4 regions of the Flammeovirga yaeyamensis genome follow, and region 1 is predicted to be linked to each of the others. Evidence: riboswitches for the same ligand, from Rfam matches in the RefSeq annotation. Region 1 holds a riboswitch; each other region holds the start of a gene.
The links. Region 1 has a riboswitch for cobalamin ahead of KMW28_RS21735 (InlB B-repeat-containing protein). Riboswitches for the same ligand answer to the same signal wherever they lie in the genome.
Positions count from the first base shown of each region.

Region 1 (3,218 bases):
CTCCAAAAGTGCCTAAGGAGATGAACATGTACGTATCTCCTACAATGTTTTCTTTAGTGTCTAAGTCGTTATCCACTTTATTTAGAAACTGACCCGGCGCTGGAGAAAAATCCAGTACTTCTGTGATGTATGCAGTGGCATCAGGATTTTCGATAGGCACATACGTATTCTCTTCCGATGTCTCATCGTTAGTAGAGTTTTGGCATGAAGCGAAAATACCTGTTGCTAAAATTAGGCTTGCAAAAATGTTCTTTTTCATAACACAAATTGAAAATGTAGGGTAAAAACAAAGTCTTTACCCTACCCAGATTAATATTTAATATGATCTAAATTGAATCACTGATTTGAGGTTGACCGTCATGTAACACTGAGATGATTTCTCCGTTTACAGTGATCGTTCTAACATACTTATTCTCCCCTACGAACCCTTCTACTAATGAAAGTTGATCTTCTGATAGATTATCATATCCACCTTCATCATTTAATATTTTAAATAAAATTTCTTCGGTACCTATTTTAGCTTTTACCGTTTCATCAAAAGATACTTTGATGACATTTCCTCTCACTACTTCGTCGAAGTATTCGATACCGTAACGCATTGGTGCTAACCATTTTAGTCCGTTGTAAGCTGGTTGCCCGTTTACCTGTTCGTTTCTTTCGTAGGCAAATCCAACTTGAGGAGACGACATGTAAATATCTTTTACCAAATCAAACACAAATGTTCTACCATCAAACTCTGGATCTCCTGCTGCAAAAACTAATGGGAAAGTAAAACATCCATAGTTAGAAGAACTGTAAAGATCTTTTGTACTATTACCTTCTTCATCAATTAGAAAAACTTCTGTTCCCCATGCCCAACCTCTACCAAGGCGGTTTAGTTGAGCTTTTACTGTAGCGTGGTCACCGTTATTCATTGCTTGAAAGTCTGCTTGAGACATTGTAGCATAATCAACAGTGGTCTCTCCTGCTCCTAATTCCCATTTAGCTACAATGGTAATATCAGCTGTAATTGGTGTATTGAAATCAAATGCAATATCACCTACATACCAACCTAAGAATTCGTATCCCACTTTTGTTGGAGTTTCTGTAGGTTCTGCTACTAATTCGTCCTCATTTACAGTAACTTGAACCAATTGATCTCCATTATCGGCATCGAAAGTAACTACAAATTGATCGATGACTTCTTCGTAAACAGCGACTAAAGTTATGTCTGAAGTGATTGGAGTTTTAAAATCAAAAGCTGCACCATCTACTGACCAAAATTGGAAAAGATATCCATCTTTAATAGGGTGTTTAGGCTCTTCTAAAGTACCATCTTCTAAAACAGTTACCACACTGTCCTCAGCTCCATTATCAAATTGAAATGTTGCTTTGTAAGTTACTTCTAACTCTTCCCAAGTGGCTTTTAATGTGATATCACTTTCTACAGCTTGCTCAAAATCGTAGTCTTCTTCATTTAAAGTCCATGATAAAAACTCATGTCCTACTTTCTCTGGCTGAGTAGGTTGTGTCACTTTTTCGCCATGAAATACTTCTTGATTTTCAATTTTGTTACCTCCATCGGTATCAAAAGATACGTTATGAACGGCTAATGTTGAATCGTCCGCAGAATTACAGCCTACAAAAAAGAATAAGGATAATACGAAATAAATCGAATTTTTAAATAGGAGTTGTTTGTTCATCTTTAATTTAGTTTTAAAAATCTAAGCGATGAACTTTCAGGAATGCAATAAATATTATACCCCATATAGAGGTAATCATATGATACTTAACTCCCGAAGTTTCATCAGTATATATTTGCTTGGTAGGTCTCCTGACTTTGCTCTTTTCTTGAATTGCCTTCTCATTAAAACAATGGCTTTTTAATTCAAGCATTATGAGCATTTACAGTTGCGGGTACAGTTCTGGTCTTTCACCAGATTCCCTTTTATTCCTTTCGGAACCAATGCACAGCAAAGGTGAGAGTTATCTTTACTAATAAAAGTGATAGGAATCATTACTAAAAAGAATTTTTGATTATCATTTTGTAATACGATTCCATACATTTTTTAAAATCTAAAAAATTTAACAAAACCTAATTATCTCAACTTTTTGACTATAAAATCACGTTAAAAAATCTAAAATAAAAATTAAAAAATATCTCATCATGAAAAAGCTAATTTATTTAATTGCTTTTTTTCTTGTTGCCAATTTTGCAAGTGCACAAACTGACAATTCGAATTTAAGTACTTCGAGCACTAAAAAAATCAACTTATTTAATGGTCTTGAAATGGGAATGTCCTTTCAAGAAGTAAATCAAACATTAGTATCAAAAATGGATGCAAAACCTATTGATAATGGGTTTTATGAGATTCAGTTTTTAGAGAAACCTGCTACAATAAAACCGGTTTATGATCATAAAGAAAGTCTTGTGAAATTGGTCATTACTATTGAAAATGAAGACATTGAAGTCATCCAAAATAACTTAAATATTATTGGTGCATCCTTCTATCAAAATCCAGATTGGACCATGATCAAAGAAAATGATGAACAATGGTTGGCTTATAAAGAAATTAAACCTGTAGTAGACAATAAAAATGAATTGACCATTTCTTGTCAAGGTATTCATAAAAACAATATTGGTCATCTATGGCATGCCCAATTAATGATTGCTCCTAGAATGGAACAACCTGCAACTTTAGATCAAGAAGTTATCGCAAAAGAAAGTGGTGCAATAAGCACTTTATTCTAAAAAAATATTTATTCTTTATCCATATTATTAGACCTGAAAGTAGATCAAAAGATCTGACTTTTAGGTCTTTTTTACTGTATAAGTATAAAAAAAAGCATTTAAACGTATATGAATACTTGTTAAGTAATACATCATAAAAAACCTTCCTCAGACCTCATAAAATACAATTTTGTCTAGTTTTAATTAAAAAGTGTCTATAAAAATTGATCTTATGTATAGTTAGATTCTAGTATATACAATTGAACATTATTAAAGTAATGAGTTAGTTAGGTGTAACAATTACGTGTATAATTGATAACACTACTGTGAAATGAATACTAATTACTTTAAACTATCTACAACTACAATCATCACAATTCTATTGTTTGTTTGTAGTCATCTTTCTGGGCAAGTTCTCACTCTAACTGGAAATACCGTTATTAACGATGTTTCTGAACTCTCTTCATATAATGAAGTAGATTTAAATGGATACCATCTCGACTTAAAT
Region 1 covers NZ_CP076133.1:334,424-337,641, forward strand. Annotated here, with positions in the region: gene KMW28_RS21730 (PKD domain-containing protein) at 1-259, opposite strand, end outside; gene KMW28_RS21735 (InlB B-repeat-containing protein) at 327-1,682, opposite strand; cobalamin riboswitch at 1,787-1,963, opposite strand; gene KMW28_RS21740 (hypothetical protein) at 2,147-2,731, shown strand; gene KMW28_RS21745 (hypothetical protein) at 3,042-3,218, shown strand, end outside.

Region 2 (3,218 bases), on a different replicon from region 1:
AAACAAAAGATTCTTCTTCGTTAGATGGAAGCATAATTTCTGAACAAAGGTTAGAAGCCTTAATTTCAAAACCTTGGTCTTTATACCATCTAGGTCTTTGATTATTGGCATTGTCCTTATACATGATGTAAGGAATACCTTTTTCAATTCTAGACTTAATCACTTTTGCCCATACTTCACGAGATCTTCTGTCACCTGATCTAACATTATCAATAAAATTGTCAGATACAGTTACGCCCATGAATATATTTTGAATACTTTTCCCAACGTCTTTAATCGTCAAGAACTCATCAATATCACCATGTTCTACATCCAAGTAAGCGGCAAGCATACCTCTTCTTGTACTTCCTTGATTTGTACCATTAATTACTGAATCGTACATTTCAAGGAATGGATAAACACCATTTGATGTCCCATTATTTGTGATTTTTGCACCTCTAGGTCTAACATCAGACATGTTAATTGATGTACCACCACCAATTTTAGACATCATCATGACTTCGCCCAAAGAAGCACCTATTCCAGCAATACTATCTGGAATATAACTACCAAAACAACTAATAGGTAAACCTCTTTCGGTTCCCATATTAGACCAAACTGGAGAAGCAGGACATAAATAGTTATTCCAAATCGCATCAAAGAACCTCTTTTCGAAATCGGGCCTTTTTAAACGACTTGCGGCTGCCTTAGCGATACGAGTAACTGCATCTCTTACAGTTTCTCCTTCTAGTAAATAACCATTTTGTAAAGTTTGAAGACCTTCTTTTGTCATCCATTTTGGATTTGCTTCAAGATTAGAGGCCTCGGTAGTTAATGTAATTTCAGACATGTTGTGTATGAGGGTGTAGAAATAAGAGTATCAATTTATTATTTAGAAAAGATCATCAGCAGTTACTGATTGTGTCTTTTTAGTATATTCTGTAGGTCTTACAGCGAAGAAATCGTCGTGTGCTAAACCAAATACTTCTTCATCGAACCATTGCATTTTCTTCAATGTTTCTTTATCAACTTCAAAGATAGGTTTTAGACCAATTTCGCTTAAACTTTTATTCAGACGATCTCTCATGAAGTGAACTAAATGTTCTATTGGTAAAAATTCCAACTCACCATCTTCAAAAATACCATTCAGCAACCTTACTTCCACATCGTGAGAAATTTTTGCTGCTTCATAGATACGATCTTGAAGTTCTTTAGTATTCAACTCAGGGTATTCAGCAATCATCGTATTGTATAACCACATACCTGCACGTGCATGAGAGTTTTCATCCTTAGCAGACCACTTGATAATGTTACCAATACCTTTAAGTTGATTTTTGAATTTTTTATAGGACAGTAAAATAGCGAACTGAGAGAATAAGTTTACATTTTCAGTAAAACACGAGAAAATTGCAATACTCTGTAATAGGTCGTGCGGTTGGGCATTTCCATTTTTATCCACAGTTACCTGAGAGAGCATTTCAAGACGTTCCATAGCAGTCTCGTCTTCTAAGAATGCCTCAAAATTGTCCAAATCCAACAACTCGTTTAAACGTGCATATGCAGATGCGTGACGAGCTTCATTTTCAGCAAAAGTAATGGCCATTGCCTTAATTTCTGGCTTAGGTATAAACTGACCAATCACCCCCCAAAAATCATCCTGAACATTAGTTTCAGTTTGGGCAAACGTTTTCAGGATGTTACCAATAACATCTCTTTCTTGATCTGTTAAATTGGTTTTGAACTGCTGAATATCTGCATCAAAGTTTACTTCGGAGTGAATCCAGAAAGTTTGGTGAATAGCGTCAATAAAATCTTGTGCCTTTGGGTATTCAAAGGGTTTGTAAGCTACACGTTTATCTAATAAGCTCATCTTTTGGATGTTTTTTTAATACAACTAATGAAAACATATAAATGTTCTCATTGAACAACACAATGCTTTATTTTCTTTATAAGCTGACGGAAAAGCCCAGGCATCAAATTGATTTACTCAGACAGTTCTTTTACTCCCCATTATCCCGATGGAGGTTACAAGCAACAACTTAGGCAGGTCTTCTGACTAAACTATAATATAATTTTGATTCAACCTTCCCACATTTAAAATGCAGTGGATTTTTCGAATTCATTTTCATAGTATTACAGCTGCGGGTACAGTACAGGCCTCTCACCTGTTTCCCTTTTCACCAAAGCAAAATGCAAATTGCTTTAAGCACCTTCGTCATAACAAATAAATGGCCTTTTATTGATAATAGCAAACATTTTCTAACATAGTTTTTGTTAAAAAAAATCCCACAAAATTAGTTGCATTTTGCTTGACTCATTTAAAAAAAATGATAAGAGGTAAAGACACTCAAATTGACATTTAATTGCATTTTTTTAATATCAATATTTTAAAGGTATATGAAATAATTTTGTAATACTTGAATTAAAAAAAAGTGTAAGACACACACAATAAATCAAAAACCTTTCTTATACTTGGATAACGTCTATATACGTATTCATTAATCTCATTTTAAAATGGACTAATCTAAGTTACTCTGTTTACAACTCAATTATATTTTAGTGTCATTAATTTTAAGATTGATTAAATCTACTTGTAAAATTCAAACAATTATTAAATTATACTTGATTTTTGAGGAATTAATCAATATGAATTACATTAAAACGCTTCTCCGAAGGTTAAATATAAACCAGAACTTTTTTCTGATCCAATTCCATAATCTACTCGAATAGAAGCTTTGTCCTTTTTATTAATCAAAAATCTTAATCCGCCACCTCCTGCAAACTTAAAACCTTGGCTATCAAAATTTTCGTAAGTCGAAAAAACATTTGCCGTTCCAATGAAGGCTGTCATCCCAATTCTCCAGAATAAATGTTGTCTAAATTCAGATTGTAATGCCACCATTTTTTGGTCTCTCCAACGGCCTTCATAAACACCTCTCATCATGTTTAATCCGCCCATCAAAGCCATCTCTCTAAAAGGAGTATTATCACCAAAAGTTTGTTTCGTTAAACCCTGAAAAGCTAACACAGAAGTACCTTCTTTTTCTCTACTTAAATCAAAATATTTTCTGAGATCTAATGTCAATACATTAAAATTATAATCACTACCAAATATACTATTGTATACTTCAAAGCGACCTTCAATAAAAAATCCTTCTTTGGGAGAAAGTACCAGATCCCTTGTATCCCATTTATAAGTAGTCCCTAATCCAGATACGCTACCCCCTTCATATCCTGGC
Region 2 covers NZ_CP076132.1:3,173,131-3,176,348, forward strand. Annotated here, with positions in the region: gene KMW28_RS12515 (ribonucleoside-diphosphate reductase subunit alpha) at 1-829, opposite strand, end outside; gene KMW28_RS12520 (ribonucleotide-diphosphate reductase subunit beta) at 872-1,849, opposite strand; cobalamin riboswitch at 2,005-2,208, opposite strand; gene KMW28_RS12525 (BamA/TamA family outer membrane protein) at 2,636-3,218, opposite strand, start outside.
Region 2: another riboswitch for cobalamin. It lies ahead of KMW28_RS12520 (ribonucleotide-diphosphate reductase subunit beta); the one in region 1 lies ahead of KMW28_RS21735 (InlB B-repeat-containing protein).

Region 3 (3,218 bases), on a different replicon from region 1:
AAGCTTTACAATATAAGGCTTCGAGCTTTGTGGAATACATCACTTTAAAATCACAAGTTAATAAAGCGGGTTCTGATGAAGCGAGAAGAGCGATTATGCAGCAACACATTCGTGATGAAATGCACAAAAAAATATTCAAATACGCGATCTATTATGCACACCTTGATATTCAAGAACAACTTTTTAGTGACTCATCTAGAGAATTGATTTATATCTTTGGTGCTAAAGGATCACATCCTAAATACAAGCAGTTAACTGAACTTCAAGAAACTTTAGCAGATAGATTTAAAAAACTTTACTCTTTCTCTAAGAAGAAGAAAACGACAATGGACCAAGTGATGGAAACAATTGATGAGTCAATTCCACTTTGGGAGGAACTAATTGCTGAAGCAAACTATGAGGACAAAAAAGCTAAAGTAAATGGCGAAATTGCTGATGGTTTAAAATTAAACCTTGCATTAGCCTACACAATGAAAAGAGATTTTGATAAAGCTTTAGAGATTATGAATACTATCGAGAAAGCAAAAGAAAATCCAAATGGCTTAAACGGTATTATGGCGGGTTCTTTTAAAGGTCAAGCAAAGTCATTAAGAAGACTTCTTGAAAGAATTCAAATCGATCCTTCTAAAGTAAGCGTTACTACAGGTCAAGAAGCGAACTAATTCAGTTCAATTAATCTTATATAAGAATTTTAGGCTGTCATATAATAAATGTGACAGCCTTTTATTTTTCTAATAAATCATCCCCTTAAACTATCTATTTTCAGCATATTATAAATTCCTAAAATATTTTAGTGATTGTCATCAATGCTTTTTAAATCAGGTGTTTGCAAATTGAAAGTGCATGGTGCCAAAATGGAATAATAGGGAATCTAGTGAGAATCTAGAACTATGCTCGTAGCTGTATAGCACTCGTTGTCATCACTTAATTTAATAGCTAATTGACTACATATTTAGCTCTCTTAATTTAACTGATAAAGAATTGATACTCCATTGCTGTTCTGCTTGATCAGATGTATCAAGTATAAAGTGAGAAGGACAATTTTTAGAGTCAAGTCAGAAGACCTACCAAGCAAATGAAGCCACCGACATCGAGTTAATGTCTAAGTTTTCAGCGTCCACCAAATTATTTGATGTACGTTACTGCACTTCCTACAATAGCGCCTTGTGTTTTGTTTCAAAAAAATTCAAAAGACATGGTCATCACTCAAGACAGTAAATTGCTGAAATTCGCCAATGAAGCAATTAACCTTACTAATGTAGAAAACGAAAACGCCAACATGCCTGAAGGTGTTTTTACTGCAAAACTTACCCGTATGTCGGGTGAAATCTCCAAGGAATACACAAAAGCCTACTTACTTCCCGAAAAGCATTTAAAGATGCATGAAGAAGGGTGGATTTATATCCACGACTTCAGTTCTTATGCTGTGGGAATGCAAAACTGTATGTTTATTGATGTTGGAGAAATTCTTAGCAAACCCATTCATACAACGAATGGCACTATGCGTCCCCCTAAAAGTATTCGTTCTGCTTTGCAAGTAACAGCAGTCGTTTTACAATGTCAGAGTAACGCTCAGTTTGGAGGTATCGCTATTAATGCCTTCGATTTCCATATGGCCAAATTCATTAAACTTAGTTTCTATAAACATATGGAAACGGCCATTAAGTTTAATGTACCCGATCCTGATACATTTGCCTGGGACCAAGTAAAAGAAGAAACTAAACAAGCTTGCGAGGCTTTCCTTCATAATCTGAATCATTTAGAAAGTCGTGCTGGTAATCAACTTCCATTTGTATCGATTAACTATGGATGTGATACTTCTAGAGAAGGTCGTTTGTTTATCGAATGCATGCTAAATGCCACAATGGATGGTATTGGTGAGAAAAGAACTACTCCAATTTTCCCTATTCAAATTTGGCAATACAGAAAGGAAGAAGGTAAAATTTTAAACGAGGATCTTTTCCAATTGGCCAACGAGTGCTCGATAAAAAGAGTCTATCCTAACTATGTCAACACCCATCAAGAGGTATATGACATTTTGGATAAAAACGGAAAAATTGTTCCAGATTTAATCCCTGCCACTATGGGGTGTCGTACACGTTTAGGAAAAAATCTACATGGCTATAACGGAAAATCGGGTAGAGGAAACCTATCTCCTGTAACCATGAACCTTCCTAAATATGCGATGGAAACTGACTCATGGGAGGAATTCTGTACTCTTGTAAAAGAGATGGCATTTATTGGAATCGACATGATGGAAGCACGTTTACGTTGGCAAAGAAAGCAACTAATGGGAGCAGCTCCTTTTATGTATAAAAACAAGATCTGGAAGCACGATCAACCGTATAACGAAAAGGCTAAAATTGGCGATATTCTTTATTCGGGTACACTTGCTTTAGGGTTTATCGGTATTGCCGAAGCTTTATTGATTTTGGAAGGAAAGCATCATGGTGAATCAGAAGAATCTCAAGAAAAAGCATTGAACCTGATTAAAGATCTACATAATTTCTGTGATAAGGAAAGTCGGAGAAGACGTTTGAATATCTCTTTATATGCCACTCCTGCAGAAAGTTTATGTCATACTTTCGCTAAAAAATTACAAGAGCAATACGGTCATGTTCAAGGAGTTTTTGATAAAGAATTCATCACCAACTCTTTCCATGTTCCTGTATGGCACAACATCAACTATGTTGATAAGATTGCTATAGAAGCACCTTATCATAAATACTGTTCAGGTGGTTCTATCACTTATGTAGAGTTACGATCGGAAATCAATAAAACACCTCATTTATATAAAAATCTAATTGAGGGAGCGATGGAAGAAGGAGTTTATTACTTTGCTACTAACATCCAAAGAGATCGATGCTTAAACTGTGATCACGAAGGTTTATTTGATGATCTGAAATGTGATAAGTGTCAGTCGAAAGATATTATTACTTTAAGGAGAGTTACCGGTTATATTACGGGGGCCTATCATAAAGTATTTAATAATGGAAAGAAAGATGAAGTGAGAAACCGAGTAAAACATAATTAATGAATAAAAAAGAAGGTAATCTTAAATAGTGTATCAAAGATTACCTTCTTTTTTTATAATGTCTTTTTAATACTAAAATAAAAGATACTTCCTTCTGATTCAGGGTTGTTTTCCACCCAAATATCACCATCATGGAGGTTTATTATTTTTTTGCAATTCGCTAAACCTAAACCACTTCCTTCAT
Region 3 covers NZ_CP076132.1:1,276,519-1,279,736, reverse strand. Annotated here, with positions in the region: gene KMW28_RS04945 (hypothetical protein) at 1-662, shown strand, start outside; cobalamin riboswitch at 828-1,086, shown strand; gene nrdD (anaerobic ribonucleoside-triphosphate reductase) at 1,196-3,034, shown strand; gene KMW28_RS04935 (PAS domain S-box protein) at 3,088-3,218, opposite strand, start outside.
Region 3: another riboswitch for cobalamin. It lies ahead of nrdD (anaerobic ribonucleoside-triphosphate reductase); the one in region 1 lies ahead of KMW28_RS21735 (InlB B-repeat-containing protein).

Region 4 (3,218 bases), on a different replicon from region 1:
GAAACTACATTCAAGATATAGATTATCAATTGGTTTATAATGATCCCAAAACCAAAACCACATATGAGGGGCATTTAGATATTGTCAATTTCAGCACAACGGAAGGATATTCTTTAAATGCAGGTAATACTTTTCGATTATCCGATAAAGTTGCCCTTTGGGTAGATATGGAATCCCCTTTTGCAGAATACAATGGTGCGTATTGGGAGTTTAGATCGATCGATAGCAATAAATACTCTGAACTAATCAATCAAAAGGAAATATCCTACACTAGTCTATACGATAAACGTGATTCTATTCGAGTGGAATATAATAATTACTTTAAAAGTAGAACTGAAGAACAACGTCAGAATGTGGCTATGAGCGATTTCATGAAGTATAAACAGACACGTGAATTACTAAAAAGAAGTACTTACAGTCAACAAAATCATAAGGATATAAAAAATGAATTAAAGGAAATTAGAACGACTTATTTTGATCCCTATTATTTTGATAAACAAAGGGAAGAAATCTCAGATAGTTTAAATTATCATTATACTTTCATGAAACAGATTGATGAAAGTACAAACATCCTTAATAACCTTGCTTATCATACTGACTATAAAGCCTCCAACCAATTATTACAAGCGGTATTCAACAACATGTCTGATACCTTATTTGCTTATAAAGACAAGTTGAACGAAGATTTCATCAATGAAAATAAAGGTAATATCATTGCCCTATGGATTGAGGCAAATACGATCTACGCAGAAAATTTTACAGATACGGTTAAAGTAAATAATCGAAACCACTTAATCTCAGTACTTAAACATTTCGATTTAAACGATCCGATGATTTATTCAAGTCCTGTGCTAGCTGAATATATTGCGGAGAGTATTCATACTCAGATAACAATAGTTGAAGATGATTTTACAAGTATAGAAAAAGGTCGTTTCAACCATCAAGCGAATACTAACTTGGAAAGATTTCAGGAAATCAATCAAAACGTTATTCAAAATGAGGAGTTGCAAGAAAAAGTATTGTTCGAGTACTTATCAAAATATCACTATTACAATGATACTTTGAGTAATGCTAAATTCAATCAATCCGTTGAAGTCTTTAAAAACACGTATCCCACATCCTCTCAAATTAAAGAATTAACCGGGCTGGCCAACAGAAGAAAAGGGTTCAAAGAAATAGAGTTCCCAAAAGATATCTCAGTAATTGATACTCATGGTAACGAATTTTCTAAACGTTTTGATGATGGCACTTATGTCATTAACCTATTTGTAAGTTGGTGTGGCTTCTGTAAAAAAGGGCTTCATGAAGATTTCCCTGCTATTATTGAAAAGCATAAAAACTCTAATATAAAATTTGTGTATTTATTCTGTGATCAATCTGATATAAAATGGAAAGAGGAGGTAAATAAACTACCGATTACCGAGCAAGTTCAATATTATAGGGTGACGGATCATAATATCTCTCAACTAAGAAATACGTTAAATGTACAAGGCTACCCCACTCAGTTTATTGTGAAAGATGGCGTTATTATTAAAAGAATAACTGGTTTAAAACCACTCATTTTGGAAAAAGAATTGAACAATTTGGTTCATTAATAACATACACAACAGGCCTTCTTAAATAGTGAATATGTCGATTATTTAAGAAGGTCTTTTTCAATTTCAAAATAGTTATTTTCGTTATTGTTAGACGACGAAAATAAATTTACAAATGATCACAATCACTTAATAAGTGATACTTTGGAATTGTTTTATAACTTTTCTTCTTCCATATTTGCATCAACAAAAGGGAATTTGGTGTAAATCCAAAACAGTCCCCGCTACTGTAACTTTTCCTATTAATTTAGGTTTTTGAGAATTACCACTGGTCGACCGGGAAGGTTCAAAATAAAAAGAAGTCAGGATATCTTTTGTTGTAGAAATATTCTTCGGGTGAAAAGTGAAAACAATGAAACGTCTTATAAATGTACTCCTATTTTTAGGAGCATTATCCACAGTTTTATTTAGCTGTGAATCTCATACAAACAAAACTTCAAAGGAAACTTATCAGAGTTTTACTGCAACTCCTCTGCAAGTAAAATATGCTAAAACTTTCTCTCTTGACTATAAAGATGATTACAAAGTTTTACATCTAATCAATCCTTTCAACGACAAGAAGACCTCTTATGTATTATTGCAAAAGGGTCAATCATTGCCAACTGGTTTTACTCAAAGCCAAGTTATTCGCATTCCCATTTCAAACATGATCACTACCACTACATCACAAACTACGATGATGGAAGAGTTGGATGCATTAGATGCTATTAGAGGTTATGTCGATTCTACATATATGTACAGTCAAGCTATTGTTGATCGAATGGCTGATGGAAAAATTATTACAGTTGGTTATGACATTACTGATAATGCAGAAAAGATTCTTATGTCTAATGCAGACCTTGTAATGGTTGTGGGAAATTCTTCTGTAACTGCTCAATCTTTTCCTGTGATTAGAAAAGCAGGTATTCCAATTTTGTCGAACACTGATTGGCAAGAAAATGACTTATTAGGACGAGCTGAATGGGTGAAATTATTTGGAGCATTATTAAATAAAGAAAAGCAAGCTGATGCTTTATTTACAAGCATCGAATTAAAATATAACGATTTAGTAAAATTAGCGAAGCAATCGGATTCACAACCAAAAGTGATTACAGGTTTTCCTTATAAAGGAATGTGGTCTGTACCTGGAGGTGCTTCTTATTTGGCAAAAGCTTTAGAGCAAACACATGTTTCTTACCCTTGGAGTGAAACAGATCAGACTGGAAGTATACAACTAGATCTTGAAGCTGTTTTTGCAAAGGGTAAAGATGCTGATTATTGGGTAAATGCAGGAACAACAGACAACCTTCAACAGATTTTGAATAAAGATTCTCGTTATGGGCAATTCGATGCATTTAAAAATCGAATGGTCTTCAACCATAATAAACGAACAAGAGGTGGAATGGCTAGTGATTATTGGGCCACAGGAAACCTCCATCCTGAAATCGTTTTAGCAGACTTAATAAAGATATTTCATCCGGATTTGTTACCGGATCACGAACTCTATTTCTATCAGAAATTACAATAATGATTAAGAGGATTATCACATTAGTGTTTCTCTTTGCTCATGTTTCTCTTTTTGCTCAGGATGAATATCAACTTCCTGATCGCGAATTAAATGAAGTGGAAATTACAGCAAAGACC
Region 4 covers NZ_CP076132.1:3,120,295-3,123,512, forward strand. Annotated here, with positions in the region: gene KMW28_RS12340 (carboxypeptidase-like regulatory domain-containing protein) at 1-1,595, shown strand, start outside; cobalamin riboswitch at 1,751-1,928, shown strand; gene KMW28_RS12345 (ABC transporter substrate-binding protein) at 1,948-3,102, shown strand; gene KMW28_RS12350 (TonB-dependent receptor plug domain-containing protein) at 3,102-3,218, shown strand, end outside.
Region 4: another riboswitch for cobalamin. It lies ahead of KMW28_RS12345 (ABC transporter substrate-binding protein); the one in region 1 lies ahead of KMW28_RS21735 (InlB B-repeat-containing protein).